2 regions of the Bacillus sp. JJ1533 genome follow, and region 2 is predicted to be linked to the other one. Evidence: riboswitches for the same ligand, from Rfam matches in the RefSeq annotation. Region 2 holds a riboswitch; the other holds the start of a gene.
The links. A riboswitch is a leader RNA that binds a small molecule or an ion and turns the genes downstream of it on or off. The one in region 2 is predicted to bind lysine.
Positions count from the first base shown of each region.

Region 1 (8,942 bases), on a different contig from region 2:
ACCTGCAGCGTTGTTTGTCTACAATGAATCTATTGTTTCCAAATGTAAAACCAGTTGTTCTACCTGAATTAAGAGAGATAAATTTCGGAACGTTTCAAGGAAAGACTTACGATGAACTGAAGGAAGTTAAGGAATATCAGCTTTGGATGAATAATTTATTTGCTTATTCCCCTCCAGGAGGAGAATCCTTTGAACAGTTTACAAAAAGAGTAGAAGAGGGTTGGCATAAATTAGTTGAAAAGGTACTTCAAGAGGGTTCTAAACAGGCCTTTGTTGTCACTCACGGAGGTGTGATTCGTTATCTACTGGACAAGTTTTCTTTAGATGAAAAAGAATTTTGGGAATGGAATATTCCACATGGAACGGGATATAGGTTGACGTTTAACCGGAAACAATTAAGGGGTGGTGTGCATTGCATTTCGTTACAGGAGGTGCTTTTAACGGGAAACGGGCTTGGGTGAAACAGAACTACCTGGAAGCTAAATGGATATCTTCCTACGAAGGTGAACCGTTAATGGAGAATCTCGGAGATTTACAAAGTTCAGTTGTTGTATTAGAAGGTATAGAGATGTGGGTAAAAGAAATATCTTCAAAAATGACCATCAATCAAGCCAGAGAATATTTGAGGGGCGTATTAGATGGCTGGCTAGAATGGGAAAATATGGACTCCAACCGGAAAATCATCGTCATAGGTATAGATATTACGAAAGGAATTGTTCCGATAGAGAAGGAGAATAGAAATTGGCGAGATTTAACGGGATGGGTATATCAGGATCTTTCTTTTAGGTGTGAGCGTGTTGACGTGATTTGGTATGGCCTCAATCATACGATAAAAGGTAGGGGGATTTAAAATGAGTGTTAGAAAAATGAGTTTACTAGCTTTATTTATTGCTTTATCTGTTGTCGGAGCGTCAATAAAGGTACCTGCAATTGTCGGGAGTGTCGCACTGGATGCTTTTCCAGCCTTACTTGCTTCAGTATTTTTTGGACTTGGGGCAGGAGCCATTGTCGGAGGTTTAGGACATATCCTATCAGCGCTATTTAGTGGAATGCCTCTCGGATTTCTTCATTTTATCATTGCTATAGAGATGGCTATTCTTGTTTCCGTCTTTGCTGTGTTTTTTCGTAAAGAAAAAAAACTTTTAGCGAGCATATTTTTTGTGATTGGTAATTCGTTTGTAGCCCCAATCCCTTTTATCTATTTGTTTGATTTGGCATTTTATGTTGCGCTTGTTCCCTCATTATTTATAGGTTCATTAGTAAATACAGCTATCGCTTGGGTCGCTATTCCACGTTTAAGTACAATTCTTCAAGGAATCTATTATAAAGGCGGGGTAAAGGGATGAGAGACGCACTTGTTCTTCCGTTTAGCCAAGAAGAGTTGCTTGTGGTCACAAGTGATAATAGCGGAGCGATTGGAACGAAGGAACAAGACACTGTAAAGGTTCCATATAAAACCGTTAGTTACTATTCGTTTAGAGTAGCAGTAATGGAATGCATGGTATCTGGAGCTTACCCTATTTCCGTCATTATTCAAAATTTTTGTGGAAAAGAAGCATGGGATGAGCTTGTTTCTGGAATTCAAATGGGATTGTCAGAACTACATATGGAAAACGTACCGATTACAGGAAGTACAGAAACAAATTTTTCATTAACTCAATCTGCGCTTGGAATCACTGTGATTGGGAAAAAATCGAGCTCAAATAGTGTAAAGCAAAAAAACTTACAACATCAAAATGTTGCCTTGATTGGATTGCCTTTGATTGGTGATCAGGTGGTATATGAATCGGAGGAGATTGCTCCATTATCACTATTTAAAGATATCTCGGAAATCAAGGATTTGCTTATATGGCCGGTTGGATCAAAAGGTGTTTTGCATGAATTAGAGCGGATATTTCCTGAATTAGATCGAGATAAAATAATGTCTTCCTCTAATATTGATTTCCTAAAATCAGGGGGGCCCTCTACCTCTTTTATAATTGTGTATCCATCTCAATTGGAAGGAAGTATCATGCAAATGGCTGGTAAACATTTTAGGAAAATACCGGAGGTGACAACTTATTGAAACTGTATTTTGTAAGGCATGGTGAGACAGAATGGAATGTAGAGAATAGATTACAGGGACATTTGGATTCAAAGTTAACAACGAACGGTGTTAATCGTACATTGTTACTTGCTGAAAAATTGGCAAATACTAGATTTGAATCTGTCATTTCTAGTCCAAGCCCAAGAGCAGTTCATACAGCAAAAATACTGATAGGAAATCGTCCTTTAGATATCAAACTCGATGAGCGATTAAGGGAAATAAACCTTGGAAACTGGCAAGGAAGGACTCTGAAGGAAATCAAAGAAACGGATCCACAACGATATGATTGTTATTTTCATCATCCTGAATTGTATAAACCGGATAAAATGGGAGGGGAAAGTTTTTTCGATGTAAAGAAAAGGCTAGAAGAATTTCTGGTAAATGTAGAAGAAACTTACCAAACAAGCAATCTGCTGATAGTTACACATGGTGTAGTAATCAAAGTTCTGCAATTGATTTGTAAAAACAAATTAATCAGTGCAATCTGGGAACCCCCCTTTATTGATGGAACAAGTTTGACAGTTGTAAAAATAAAGAAGGGGAAGAAGGAAATTATTATCGAGGGAAATATTTCTCATTTTGCAAAAGAGATCATTGATAGTAAAGAAGAGAATCAGGCCATTCACAATACATAGACTTAAATGATTTCCATTTGTTGGTAATAGTGTAAATACCAGAAATAAGAATACATATAATAACTCGGTTGAGATTTCTCAAACGAGTTATTTTTATACATACAGTGTATAATTTTGTTGTTAGGATTGATATAAGTTAGCACTAAACAGCAAATTTAATGGAGGTGACTCCTATGATCTACATCGGTGTAACGGGATGGGGGGACCATGACAGTCTATATGCTGCTGGAACCTCGCCAAGAGATAAATTAAAGGAATATGGTGGACACTTTCCAATTGTTGAAGTGGATGCATCCTTCTATGCGATTCAGCCTAAACGGAATGCAGATAAATGGGTGAAAGACACACCTGAATCCTTCCAATTTATTGTCAAGGCCTATCAAGGGATGACAGGACATCAACGTGGAGATATTCCATTTGAATCAAAAAAAGAGATGTTTGATGCCTTTCGTTTATCACTTGAGCCCTTTCAGAAAGCAAATAAGCTTGCAATGGTTTTATTTCAATTTCCACCATGGTATGATTGTAAACGTGAAAATGTAGACTATTTGAGATGGTGCAAGCAACAAATGGGAGATATTCCGGTGGCCCTTGAATTTCGCCATCAATCTTGGTTTTCACCACAACTGCAAGATCAAACCTTATTATTTATGAAACAAGAAGGATGGATTCATAGTATTTGTGACGAACCACAAGCAGGCTCTGGTTCAATTCCAACGGTACTTTATCCTACAAATCAAAAGAAGACCCTTGTACGGTTTCATGGGCGTAACGTTCATGGTTGGACAAAGCCAAGTGAAGGCAATTGGCGTGATGTCAGGTACTTGTACAAGTATAATAAGAAAGAGTTAGAAGAATGGGTTGACCGCATCCATCAGATTCGTAAAGAAAGTGAATCCATCTATGTGTTATTCAATAATAACTCAGGTGGCGATGCAGCGGATAATGCTAAGCAATTTATCAATATGCTGGGAATCGAATACCGAGATCTTGCCCCAAGGCAATTAGACTTTTTTAGTTAACTTAACTAGGTTTTGTAAAGGAGGTGTAGGATTGATTGAGACCGTACATATTTATCATACAAACGATCTCCATAGCCATTTTGACCGATGGCCCAGGATCACTAGATATATAACTGAGATGAGACAGTTTCACCAACAAAACAATGAAGAAATGCTATTAATTGATATTGGAGACCATATTGATCGCTTTCATCCGATATCAGAAGCTTCCTATGGAAAAACAAATGTGAAACTTTTAAATCAGCTGCAATACGATTATGCAACAATCGGAAACAATGAGGGAATTACAATGTCCTATGAGCATCTTGATTCCTTATATGAAGAAGCGGAATTCAAGGTATTACTTGCAAATCTTTTTGACCAAAATGGAAAGCTTCCAAGTTGGGCCCTTCCCTATGATATTTACATCTTGCCAAGTGGTTTTAAAATCGGAATGATTGGTTTAACCGTTCATTATATTGGATTGTATAAGCTATTAGGATGGAATATTAAAGACGCACTAGTTGTTTTGAGGGAAACACTGGATGAATTAAAGAATAAAGCAGACATGATTCTGTTATTGTCCCATTTAGGAATCAATGAAGACGAACAAATCGCCAGAGACTTCCCAGAAGTTGATGTTCTCCTTGGTGGGCATACACATCACCTTCTAGAAAACGGAAAACGAATTAACAATACACTGCTTTGTTGTGCACAAAAATATGGAAATTATATTGGTCATGTCACATTGGAAATTGATACGTTGCAACAGAAGCTAATTGGTAGTACAGCAAGTGTAATCCCAACAAAATCACTTCCAGAAAGCAATGAAACGAATAAAGTTCTGTCACAATATTTAGTGGATAGTAAACAAACTTTAAAAGAGGATGTTATCGCAGTAATCGATGAACCATTACCAAGCGATTGGTTTGCTGAAACCTCATTTTCTAGGCTTTTAGCTGAGGTCCTCCGTGAATGGTGTGATGGAGACATATCGATGGTCAATGCTGGTCTATTGCTTGACTCGCTTCAAATGGGAAAAGTAACGAGAGAAGACCTTCATCGAATCTGTCCACATCCAATCAATCCTTGTAAGGTTTGGCTAAAAGGTGATGAGCTGAAGGAAATCATTTTACAGGCTAGCACCGACGAAATGGAAAACCTAAGAATTAAGGGCTTGGGCTTTCGTGGAAAGGTTATGGGTAAAATGGTGTATGACGGAGTAGAGCTCGAAACGACAAAGTTTTCAGATGGTGTGGATCATATTATCCAAATTAAAATTAATGGAGAAGAGCTAAATCCAGATAAAACATATTCAATTGCAACTATTGATATGTTCACCTTCGGATTACTTTTCCCTGTTATACGGGACGCAAAAGATAAGAAATATTATATGCCAGAATTCTTACGGGATCTTTTAGCAAAGAAAATAAAATCCATTGGTCAAACAGTCTAATGATCCCTAGCCAAAAGATGTAGGCAAAAGATAGGTCTATAACTAGTACCCATTTCTAACACATTTCTTTTCCCACACACATAATTTAGTAGGGAAAGGAGTGTGCTAGGAATGGTCTCAATGACACCAATTTTGATTGATAATCATCAATTTACAGCCATTACTGTGAAATTACCTAAGACAAATTTTATGGCAGTCTCAAATGAAAATGGCTATATTATGTGTGGAGCTCTCGACGTTGCATTATTAAATGAAAAACTTAAAGATCGAGGCATTATTGCTGGTAGGGCTGTTGGTGTTCGTACAATCGAGCAATTACTGGATGCCCCTCTTGAATCAATCACATACGAAGCCGAGAATCGAGGAATTACAGTAGGCATGAAGGGCAAAGATGCCTTACTAAAAATGATTTAAAATCCAAACACCTGAGAAGGTATTCAAATAAAAATAATTATCGTACATCCCCTCTTACTTGCATACATATAGCATGTAAGGGGGGATTTTCGTTTGGCAAAATACAGACGTCGCCTACAACCAAGAAGGAAAGGGCCTTTACCTTTTCGTTATGTCTTTTTAATAACTATTGTTTTTTTTATCGTTTCGACGATCGTCGGTTTATTTATTATTAACAAAGCGATTGAGCCTGCACTTATGGCATATGCTGAGAATGAAACAAAAAAGGTAGCGGCTACAGTTATTAAAAATGCAATCAACAAACAAATAAATGAGGAAGAATTGATCCAAGAGGATTTGAGTATCGTTCAAACAGATGAAACGGGAAAGGTAATTAGTTACAACACACAAGTTGTCAATAGAATGGCAACAAAAACACTTGGAAATATTGAGGAATATTTAAAATACGTGAATGACGGAGATATAAGTAAACTTGAATACCCCGATTTAGAAATTGAAAAAGATGACGCAACAGGGCAAACAGGATTTGTTTTTAAAGTACCCCTTGGAGAAGCAACGAACAATGCCATCTTAGGAAACTTAGGTCCGGAAATTCCGATTCGGTTTCATATGGTGGGTTTTGGGGAAACAACGCCACAGGGGAGAATTGACGAGTGGGGAATTAATAATGGATGGTTTCAATACAATGTTTTAGCGACTGTTACCATGCAGGTTATTTTACCGTTTTCTACGGGAGAAGTAGAAATCGAAACCATCGTTCCAGTAATCAATCAAAATATATTGCATGATGTTCCTGATTTTTATAACAATGGCAGCGACTCATCACCTTCTATTGAAATACCAACAAATTAGCAACAAAAGCAAAAGGGGCTATGCAATGGAACTGGATGTAAAAAAATACTATACTAGAATAATTGTTTTATAAAGTGTAATGAATTATACTACAAAAGGAATTCTAAAAGTGAATAACACCACCTTATCGGATCGATGAGGTAGAGGTGCGGAAAATATGAGTAAACTATGTGAGGATGACAACGAGGAGCATAGTTGAAAGGACTTTTCGCCGAAGCAAAAATGAACTTGTCAACGTTATTTTTGTTGGGGTTGCCTTGAAAAAGGGTAACACTGTCATTATAGAGATGCATCTATAATGGAGAGCTACTGATCGTGATGGAGGATAACATAACATTACCAAGAGTAATGATAGTTATTTTCTATCATTACTCTTTTTTATTTTTTCTCTTACCACGTACGCTCTCCATGAAATATCAAACTTGGAGGAACACAATATGTCTGGAACCATTTATTCAATTATCCCACCGATTATTGCTCTGTTAATGGTGGTTTTAACCCGCAGAGTCCTACTTTCTCTTGGAGTCGGAATAATAGCGGCCGCAGTTGTATTGCACGGAAATGTTTTATTAAACGAAGTTGTCGGAGCTTGGCTTGAAAACATTGGTCTCACAATTTGGAATAGCTTTAAAGGAGTCGTTGTTTCAGAAGGCGCCCTTAATACATGGAATGTATATATTATCTTATTTTTATTCCTCTTAGGCATTATCACTGCTTTCATCTCGATCTCTGGTGGAAGTCGAGCCTTTGGAGAGTGGGCTCAAACAAAGGTTAAAACACGAACAGGTGCACAGCTGTTAGCTGCTGTTTTAGGGATTCTTATTTTTATTGATGATTACTTTAATGCGTTAGCTGTTGGGCAAGTAAGCAGACCTATCACAGATCGTAATAAGGTTTCACGCGCAAAGCTTGCTTATATTATCGACTCAACATCTGCACCAATATGTGTGGTCTCACCGATTTCAAGCTGGGGTGCTTATATTATTGCGATTATCGCCCCAATTTTAGTAACACACGGAATAACCGACTATTCACCTTTATCGGCTTTTATACAAATTATTCCAATGAACTTATATGTAATTTCAGCTATGTTAATGGTTTTTGCAGTTGCTGTATTTAATATTAATATTGGGAGTATGAGGGTTCATGAAAATCGAGCTATGACAACTGGCGAAGTTGTTGATCCTGAAAAGCCAGTACTAGGTGAGCTAAAACAGGAGTTACCTCAAAGTGAAAAAGGGTCTGTAGGCGACTTAGTTTGGCCTATCGTTGCATTAGTTATTGGAACAGTTGGTTCATTATTTTGGACAGGCTATGAAGCATCAGAAGGCAATGTTACCATTATTAGTGTTTTGGAAAACACGGATGTAACAGGATCTCTGTTATACGGCGGATTGTTTGGCATAGTTGTCACACTTCTTATGTTCCTTGTTCAGGTCTATGGAAAACGTGCAATTAGCGTCAGTCTTCTACCAAAAGGAATCATTGAGGGTATTAAATCTATGCTTCCAGCTGTCTATATTTTAGTATTTGCATGGGTGATTGTTGACTTAATTGGTCAGATTGAAACAGGAAAATATTTAGCAGGTCTTGTAGAAAAATCCCATTTAAATATTGCGTTTTTACCAGTTATTCTATTTGTTGTAGCGGGTATAATGGCATTCGCTACAGGCACATCTTGGGGAACATTCGGAATGATGCTGCCAATAGCAGGGGACATTGTAGCAGCATCAGATCTTAATCTAATGCTGCCGGCTCTTGCAGCTGTATTAGCCGGTTCTGTATTTGGTGACCACTGTTCACCAATTTCAGATACAACGATTCTTTCTTCAACAGGTGCAGGAAGTCATCTTATTGATCATGTAATGACACAGCTTCCATATGCAATCATTTCTGCTGTAATTGCAGCATTTGGGTATGTAGTACTTGGTTTAACCGACAGTACATTGTTAGGGTTACTTACTACAGTAGTATTATTTATTATTTTTGTAATTACAGTGAAAAACGGAGAAAAGGCATAATAAATCTATTTAAAGTCTTATAACTGAATGTAAATAAATATGTAAGAGACAAGGGATTAGAACCTTTGTCTCTTTTTTTTGAATAAGCATATATTTAAACATTAAAGTTCAAAAATGCTAGTGTAAAAAATATTTCAAAAAAGTTAACTATTGCGAAAATATTGCTTTGACAGACTAGTGGGAAAATAATATACTATGCTTATATTGAGTAGTCAGAAATATCAAAATTCCTAACATGCATATATAAATAGGAATTTAGCTGACTTTGTAAGAAGGTTAGATTATTATCTATTAATCTAGCTTTGTATTACGATCTGTAGCTACAATTACTTCAACAATCAGAAAAGTATAAGGGGGAAAGAAAATGGTTTTTAAGAAAAAAATCACTTCGGTCTTAATGGCTACAACGCTTATGACTGGAATCCTTGCCGGTTGCGGCGGAGGTTCTACAGAAACAGGATCAGAGGGCTCTGGATC
Region 1 covers NZ_JBALOV010000038.1:50,347-59,288, reverse strand. The annotation lists gene V7138_RS20430 (histidine phosphatase family protein) at 1-461, shown strand, start outside; gene V7138_RS20425 (bifunctional adenosylcobinamide kinase/adenosylcobinamide-phosphate guanylyltransferase) at 413-850, shown strand; gene V7138_RS20420 (ECF transporter S component) at 852-1,346, shown strand; gene V7138_RS20415 (ATP-binding protein) at 1,343-2,065, shown strand; gene V7138_RS20410 (histidine phosphatase family protein) at 2,062-2,721, shown strand; gene V7138_RS20405 (DUF72 domain-containing protein) at 2,895-3,743, shown strand; gene V7138_RS20400 (bifunctional metallophosphatase/5'-nucleotidase) at 3,775-5,178, shown strand; gene V7138_RS20395 (YunC family protein) at 5,290-5,592, shown strand; gene yunB (sporulation protein YunB) at 5,686-6,444, shown strand; lysine riboswitch at 6,578-6,761, shown strand; gene V7138_RS20385 (Na+/H+ antiporter NhaC family protein) at 6,882-8,465, shown strand; gene V7138_RS20380 (ABC transporter substrate-binding protein) at 8,830-8,942, shown strand, end outside.
Region 1: linked by a shared signal. The riboswitch ahead of V7138_RS20385 (Na+/H+ antiporter NhaC family protein) and the one ahead of V7138_RS01030 (transporter substrate-binding domain-containing protein) in region 2 are both predicted to bind lysine.

Region 2 (8,942 bases):
TTTGTATTCCCAATTGGCGGATTTCCTCAAGGACGGACGCAGCATCATTCACATCCATAAATACACTTTCTGTCACTTCAATTTCAAGCCATTTTGGGTCTAAATTCGTTTCTTTTAGTATTTTCTTTACTGAAGGAATAAAATTAGTATCCTCAAGCTGTCGGATCGAAACATTGACCGAAATGACCAATGATTGATGGCCAATTTCTTGCCATTTCTTCATTTGCCTACAGCTTTCTCGTAAGATCCATTCCCCTAAAGGAACAATTAATCCCGTTTCTTCAGCCAATGATATAAATTTACCAGGAGGTATCGTACCTAGCTCAGGATGTTTCCATCTCACCAAAGCCTCCATACCAATTAATTGTTTAGTAGAAATATTTAGTTTAGGCTGGTATTCCAAATAAAATTGTTCTTCTTTTATACCAACTCTCAATGCATTTTCGAGCAATCTACGTTCTAAAGATTCATTTTTAATTTCACTATTAAAAAGTAAATAATGATTCTTCCCTTTATTTTTAACACTGTAAAGGGCATCATCTGCATTCTTAATTAGTTCCTTTGAAGTGTCACCGTCGATAGGATAGGTAGCAACCCCAATACTGCATGTCATAATATGCTCCTGCCCAGAAATGGTGATTGGAGAGTTAAATTTCTTCAGTATTCGTGTCACATATTTTTTTAAATCATCTTCATCTTTTATATCCTTTAACAATACAATAAATTCATCGCCGCCTACCCGACCTGCTAGATCGCTAGGGCGAATTGCATCTTTTATTATTCTAGCGGCTTCAATTAAAACTTGATCACCTACATCATGACCCCACTGATCGTTAATTGATTTAAAATTATCTAGATCAATGAATAGTACTGACATTTTAGACGACGAAGCTCTGCGTTTCCTGTCAAGAATTTCTCTATTTAATTCGTTCATAAAAGAACGTCGATTCGGTAAATTTGTTAATGTGTCATGAAAAGCCAAGTGATATATTTTTTGTTCGAATATCTTCCTGAATCGGATATCACGCATGACAACGAGAATTAAATCATTTTTAGAAAAGGATGATTTGTCGATGACACTAAAACTGGCCTCGATATCAATATAATCCCCTTTGTTATCACGGATACGAATTTCAATATGTCTCACTGTTTTTTTTCGCTTGCAAAAAATCCTTATTTCCTTGTTAACCATCGCTTGATCATCCGGATGGATTAGATCGAAGAGATTTTGTTGTTTGATCGCAGCTAAGTCATATTTTAAAATCGCTTCAAAGGAAGGAGAGGTGTATTGAAAAGAGCCGTCCACTTCGATAAGACTAATTAAATCTGTTGTGTTTTCCGCAATTAATCTATATTTCTCGTTTTGTTCCTCTTCTGCTTGTTTTTGTGCTTCTCTATCAGAACTTATGGATTTGCCCATATAATCTACTCTACTATTCATATTTTCCACTTTATTAAACTCCCTTAAAGTTTCAATTGTTTATTTGAATGACTATATTGTAGCACCAAATGTTATTTGCATCAATTTCAAGACTCTTTAATTCAAGATGTTTTTCAAAAACAATATCGGCCTCGAATCCGAGGCCGATATGATTGTGATTATTTACATGTACTGTCTAGTTTTTTCGTTATGATCGTACTAATGTACGTTTTAGGAATTCCCTAGTACGGGCTTGTGTTGGATTATTGAAAATTTGCTCTGGGCTTCCTTCTTCTGCAATGACACCCTTGTCCATAAACACAACTCGGTCCGATACTTCTTTTGCGAATTCCATTTCGTGCGTTACGATTAACATCGTAAGACCAGATTCAGCGAGTTCCTTCATGACTCTCAGAACTTCTCCTACCATTTCCGGATCAAGGGCTGAAGTTGGTTCATCAAATAACATCACATCTGGTTCCATGGAAAGAGCTCTTGCGATGGCCACACGTTGCTTTTGCCCACCTGATAATTGCTTGGGCTTGGCATTAATATATTTATCCATACCAACAACCTTCAAATACTTCATCGCTACTCGTTCCGCTTCTTCCTTAGAGCGTTTCAGTACTTTTATTTGACCAACCACACAATTGCCAAGGACATTATGATTATTAAATAAGTTAAATTGTTGGAAAACCATCCCTAAATGTCTTCGATAAGAAGCGACATCATGCTTGTCATTTAATATATTTTCACCATCATAGATAATTTGTCCGCCACTTGGTTTTTCTAATAGATTAATACAACGAAGAAGAGTAGATTTACCAGATCCTGAGGAACCGATTATGGAGACTACCTCTCCTTTATTGACGGAGAAATCAATATCTTTTAATACTTCATGCGTTCCAAAGGATTTGTTTAAATGTTGAATATCAATCATCTTTTCCATTTTCTCTCCTCCTTCTTCAGTTATTTTGATTTGCTTGTAATGGTCTATCGTTTCCAATCATCGTATAGTTATCAGAACCATCTAATTTTTTTTCAAAGTATAATAGTATTCTAGTAACAATAAAGGTCATCACAAAATAGATCATACATGCTACGAAAAATGATTCAAAATATCTAAAATTATTGCCTGAAATCGATTTTGTCACGAAATACAATTCTGTAACAGAAATCACATTCAGAACGGACGTATCTTTAATGTTAATGACAAATTGATTACCTGTTGCAGGTAGAATATTTCGGATAACCTGTGGTAATACAACATTCCACATCGTTTGGAAATGATTCATTCCAATCGCATGTGCGGCTTCAAACTGGCCTTTATCGATTGAAACAATCCCACCACGAACATACTCAGCCATATAAGCTCCTGTATTAATTGATACAACAATAATCGCAGCAACAAACACATTCATATCAATGTCAAATGCTAACGCCGAACCATAATAAATGACCATTGCTTGTACAATCATCGGTGTTCCACGGAAGAATTCGATATAAATGGAGAGGATAGCATTAATCACTTTTAAAATGACTTTGTTCACTCCACGTTCAGGCATTGGAATTGTTCGAATCACTCCTGCAAACAATCCAATCACTGCCCCAAAAATTGTCCCAATTAAAGCAATCAAAAGTGTTACACCTGCACCCCGAAGGAACATTGGCCAGTTTTCTGTGATTATTCGAATGACCCACTCAAAACTCATCTTATTTCCTCCCTAATTCTATAAACCATACAGCTGGTTTCTCGTAAGTGTTATTGTGCTGCCGGTTGATTTTTAATCGCTGAATCCATAATGCTTGTACGTTCTTCTTCTGAAATACCAGCTAAAACTTCATTAATTTTATCTGTTAATTCACTGCCCTTTTGAACTCCAACAGCAATTGCTGTATCATCTGGAGATGTTTTAAATCCTTCTTCAAACTCAACCATGACAAAGTTCTCATTCGCAGATGAAGCACTAATTCCTTCAGGACGCTCAGAAACATATCCATCAATCATTCCTGATTCAAGAGCAACTCTCATCGCTGGGAAGTTGTCCATCGCCGTTTTCTTCTCAACGCCTTCAATTTGATCAATCACTGAGTAGTGGAATGTATTTAACTGAGCTGTTATTTTTGCTCCATTGAAATCTTGAATAGAAGTAGCATTTTCATATTTGCTGCCTTTCTTTACAACCATCACTAAATTGGATGTATAGTAATTACTTGAAAAATCAATGGCTTCTTTACGTTCTGCTGTCGGTGACATACCAGCTATGATGGCATCAATTTTCCCTGATGTTAAAGCTGGAACAAGTCCATCCCACTCCGTTTTGACAATAACTAATTCTTTACCTAATCCTTCAGCGACTTTTTTTGCGATTTCTACGTCATATCCACCCGCATATTCTTTCGAGCCCTGAATTTTAACAGCACCGTTCGAATCATCGTTTTGAGTCCAGTTAAATGGCGCATAACCTGCTTCAAGGCCTACCTTAAATATCTTATCCTCTGACGATCCAGAATCAGAACTATTACTTGTCCCACATCCTGCTAATAATAGAATGGATGAAATCAATAAAACTATGAATAATGATATTTTATTTCTCATGTTGTATTTCCTCCTATTTTTTGATAAATTTCGACACAAAAAAGCGACCCGAGATATACTCAGGTCGCTGTATCGTTTCCCTAAAGTCCTCTCTTTTATCCCAAATGAGATAGCACAACTCAATAAACCTGGGGGTTTATTGAGACAGTCCTGCAGCTCTTAACTACAGACCCAGCATGTAATACCGAGAATATTACACACTTCGGCGACATTTCCTTCTCCTTAGCATCACTGCTTCTCAAACTCCACTAAAGACTGTTAAATATCGCGCCTCTACCTCACTATTGAAAAAGTGAGGTCTTATTCAATTAATTTTTATACTACAATAATATCTATAAAGCCGTCAACCATTATTTATTAGCAATATCTAGTAAACCACTATTTCAACTTGTTATATGTGGGAAAACAAATAAGCTTTTGAGTCTGTGGCAGCTCTTTCTTCTAGGTTAATTCAATCTGCTTTGTTTCTTTCCCAAAAAAGGCAAGTACAATCACACCGATCACAATGCTTATGCAAAACAGCGTAAAAATGAAACTAATTGATTGCCCTGCAGAAACAAGAGTACCAACAAGGAGCGGTCCAAGAATCCCACCTACACGTCCAATTGCCGCGGCCATACCAGCTCCTGTCCCACGAATGACGGCAGGATATTGTTCTGGAGTATAAGCATATAAAGCCCCCCATGCACCAAGGTTGAAGAATGATAAAAAGATACCTGAAACGATGAGAACTGCAGTCGTTTCTGCCTGTCCGAAAACAAGGGCGGCACCTGCCGTTCCTAATAAATACGTAACAAGTACAAACTTTCTTCCTACTCGTTCAATCAGCCATGCAGCTGTAAAATAACCCGGAAGCTGAGCAAGGGTCATGATTAAAACATATTCAAAGCTTTGAATCATACTAAATCCTTTCATCACCATTACACTTGGTAACCAAAGGAACATTCCATAGTATGAAAAAACAACCGTGAACCAGACCACCCAAAGTACAAATGTGGAGCGTGTATACTTCTTCGACCATACATCTCTGATGTTCTGGACAATCGTCCTTTTCTCTACTTTCTGGCGCGAAAACGCTGGAGAGTCCGGAAGCTTCAGCCTTAAGTAGATAGCATAAAAGGCAGGTAAAGCACTAATAATAAGTGCGACACGCCAGCCATATGAAGGAATTATAAAATAAGAAATAAGTGCTGCAAGTAACCAACCAAAAGCCCAAAAACTTTCAAGCAGAACAACTACTCTTCCACGTTCTTTCGCCGCCACACTCTCAGATACGAGGGTTGAAGCAACAGGCAATTCTCCACCAAGCCCCATCCCGACAAAAAAACGCAGAACTAAAAATACAAAGAGAGTTGTTGTAAATGCTGAAAGACCACTCGCAAGTGAAAATAATAATAAGGTGATAATAAATATATTCTTCCTGCCAATTCTATCCGCCCATAAGCCGAAAAGAAGAGCGCCGACAGCCATTCCGATTGAGTTCACACTTCCGATCCACCCCATCTGTTGAGGCGTCAAACCCCAATCAGTGTGCAGTGCTGCAATTATAAACGAAAGCATTCCGACATCCATGGCATCAAACATCCAGCCGAGCCCTGCAATACCAAGAAGCTTCCGCTTCGAGATTGTTTTTTCTGACATGATTTACCCTCCCTAGTGTCTTGTCAGTTGTCATTACCACCTTACTATAATCGGCTTTATTCGAAAAGACAAGACATTTTTTCATGATATTTATTTAGTATGAACCCTATAATCACAATTTATCATTCGACAAAAATATTGGTAATTCGACAAAAGTGGTTGACCTTTTATCCATTAACATATAGTATTTTTACATATTTCAAAAAAATGAGGTTACAGCATGAAAGATGTATTATTCAGGAAAAAAAATCTCGGGGATTTACTTAAAAACAAGGGGGAAATCCAGCTGCCACAAACGTTAGGAGCATTTGACTTAATGCTGCTTGGAGTAGGAGCCATTGTCGGAACAGGTATTTTCATCCTTCCAGGGACAGTAGCTGCAGAGCACGCTGGACCAGGTATTGTATTTTCCTTTATTATAGCTGCAATTGTCTGTGCATTCGCAGCGATGTGTTATTCAGAGTTTTCTTCGTCTGTACCAGTAACGGGCAGTGCATATACGTATGTTTACATTATATTTGGAGAAGTAGTCGCTTGGTTAGTTGGATGGGCTTTATTGTTAGAATACGGTTTAGCGGTTGCAGCGGTTGCAACTGGATGGTCTGCTTATTTAAGTGCTTTGTTAGAAGGCTTTAATATCACCCTTCCAAAGGCTATCTCTGGTTCTTTTAATCCAGCAGAGGGTACTTATGTAAATATACCTGCTATCGCCATCATATTTGCCACTGCATTTTTATTAACGCTCGGAATAAAGGAATCTACAAAGGTTAATATGATCATGGTATTTATAAAAATAGGTGTTATTCTCTTATTTATTGGAGTAGGTATTTTTTATGTAGAGCCTGCTAATTGGCAACCAATAATGCCCTTCGGAATAAATGGCGTTATCAGTGGGGCAGCACTTGTTTTCTTCGCTTATCTTGGCTTCGATGCAGTATCGTCAGCTGCCGAAGAGGTAAAGAACCCACAACGTAATATGCCAATAGGAATTATTGGATCATTAGTTATTTGTACAATTCTTTATGGAGCTGTTTCCCTCGTCTTGACTGGGATGGTTTCCTATACAAAGTTAAATGTTAGTGATCCCGTTAGCTTCGTGATGCAAATGGTTCATCAAGATTGGGTGGCAGGTATTATTTCACTCGGTGCTGTTGTAGGGATGATGACAGTAATCCTCGTTATGTCCTACGGCGGAACTAGACTTCTTTACGCGTTTGGACGTGACGGGTTGCTGCCGAAAAGCATGAATGAGCTTAGTAAAAGATATAAAACACCCGTAAAAAATACATGGGTATTTGCAGCACTTGTCGCATTTTGCGCCGGTTTCGTTCCGTTATCCAAGCTAGCAGAACTGGTTAACATGGGAACATTACTAGCTTTTACAGTCGTTTCTCTCGGAGTTATTTACCTGCGAAAAAATAAGAATATACCCTCCATTGGTTTTAAAGTACCGTTCTTTCCACTCATACCGATTTGTTCATTCTTGTTATGTTTATTTTTAATGACTCAGCTCTCCGTCTTTACCTGGATTGCTTGCGGTGTTTGGTTCCTTTTGGGACTGCTTTTCTATTTTGCTTATGGTAAAAAACATAGTGTGATGAATAAAGAATAAATTCAAAAGTGAGCTTACGTTAGGACAATGTAAGCTCATTTTTTTATGCTAATTCATTTTTAATTAAATTGTTTACTAACTGCATTCTTTAACCATTTCGCTGTTAATGTCTCTTCATGTAACATCTCTGTAGGTGTCCCTTCAAATATAACTTGTCCCCCTTGCTTTCCTCCTCCAGGACCCAATTCAATTACCCAGTCACTCGCTGCTATAAAGTTTAGATTGTGTTCGATTATGATGACAGAATTACCTCTAGTTACAAGATTTTTAAAGACGTCTAATAGTTTTTCATTATCTTCTGTGTGCAGTCCTAAGGATGGCTCATCTAAGAGATAAATTTGTCCTTCTTTCTGTAAATGACTTGCAAGTTTTAGACGTTGAACCTCTCCTCCGCTTAACGAACTGGTCGTCTGCCCTAAGGTCAGATAGCCTAATCCAACGTCTTTAAGCGTATGTACTCTTTTTACGATCTTTGGTATTGTAAAATAATTCAACGCTTCGTCTATTGTTAAATCTAAAATCTCCTCTATATTTTTTCCTTGAAATCGATAGGAAAGGGCTTCTTCTGAATATCTCGTACCACCACATGTCTCACAAGGGATTGTTACTGGGTCTGCAAAGGCAACGTCTGGCGTTATGACCCCTTTTCCTTTGCAGATCGGACATGCTCCTTGGGAGTTGAAGCTAAATAAACCCGCTGGTTGCCCCGTTTCTTTCGCAAATATTGAGCGAATATCATCCATGATTCCCATATAAGTAGCTAGGGTTGAACGGGTTGAGATTCCGATGCTACCCTGTCCCACCTTGATGGTTTCTGCATACTTTTCCGCGAACGCTTCCAACATTATAGAGCTTTTACCTGATCCAGATACTCCACATATAGTGACTAAAACATTTTTAGGAATATGTACGGTTATATTTTTTAAGTTATTGTTACTCGCCTGATTAATCGTAAAATAGCTTTTTATCGCCTTTGGACTTTTATTTATGTTTAGCTTATGGTTTAGAGCTGTTGCTGTTGGTGAGTTTTTGAGCCCTTCTAATGCTCCTTGATAGACTACTTCACCACCGTTAACACCTGCTCCTGGTCCCATTTCTATGATTTCGTCTGCTTCTTTTATTACTGATAAATTGTGTTCGATAACGATTACAGTATTATGGTGGGCCTTTATCCTTTTTAACATCTGTATTAACAAATCCACTTCTTCTGGATGGAGTCCTGCACTTGGCTCGTCAAAAATATAGGTAATATTGTTTAGACTGCTCCCTAAATGACGAGCAATTTTTACCCTTTGGGCTTCGCCACTGGAAAGGGTCCCCATTCTTCTTGATAGACTCAAATATCCAAGGCCCATATCGACTAGTTGTTTGACATGAGGGATTGCTTGTTGTGCGATCGATATTCCCATTGGTTCTTTAATATTCGTTAGTTCCACAAGTAATTCTGGAAGCTCTAATTGATCATATTCTGCAATATTCAAGCCATTTATTCTACATTCTAATACCTTTGGATTTAGACCTGAACCTTGACAGGTTGGGCATAAGACTCGAGTTGATACGGCAAAGACATCATCCTGGGACACTTCTTTTAGCTTTGTGATATCCCTATTAATATAGAGACGCGTAAATCTCGGCAATAATCCATCCCATTCATGATCCTGCGGTCCATT
Region 2 covers NZ_JBALOV010000002.1:104,954-113,895, reverse strand. The annotation lists gene V7138_RS01045 (putative bifunctional diguanylate cyclase/phosphodiesterase) at 1-1,441, opposite strand, end outside; gene V7138_RS01040 (amino acid ABC transporter ATP-binding protein) at 1,629-2,369, opposite strand; gene V7138_RS01035 (amino acid ABC transporter permease) at 2,386-3,132, opposite strand; gene V7138_RS01030 (transporter substrate-binding domain-containing protein) at 3,183-4,019, opposite strand; lysine riboswitch at 4,122-4,303, opposite strand; gene V7138_RS01025 (MFS transporter) at 4,461-5,660, opposite strand; gene V7138_RS01020 (APC family permease) at 5,881-7,272, shown strand; gene V7138_RS01015 (ATP-binding cassette domain-containing protein) at 7,332-8,942, opposite strand, start outside.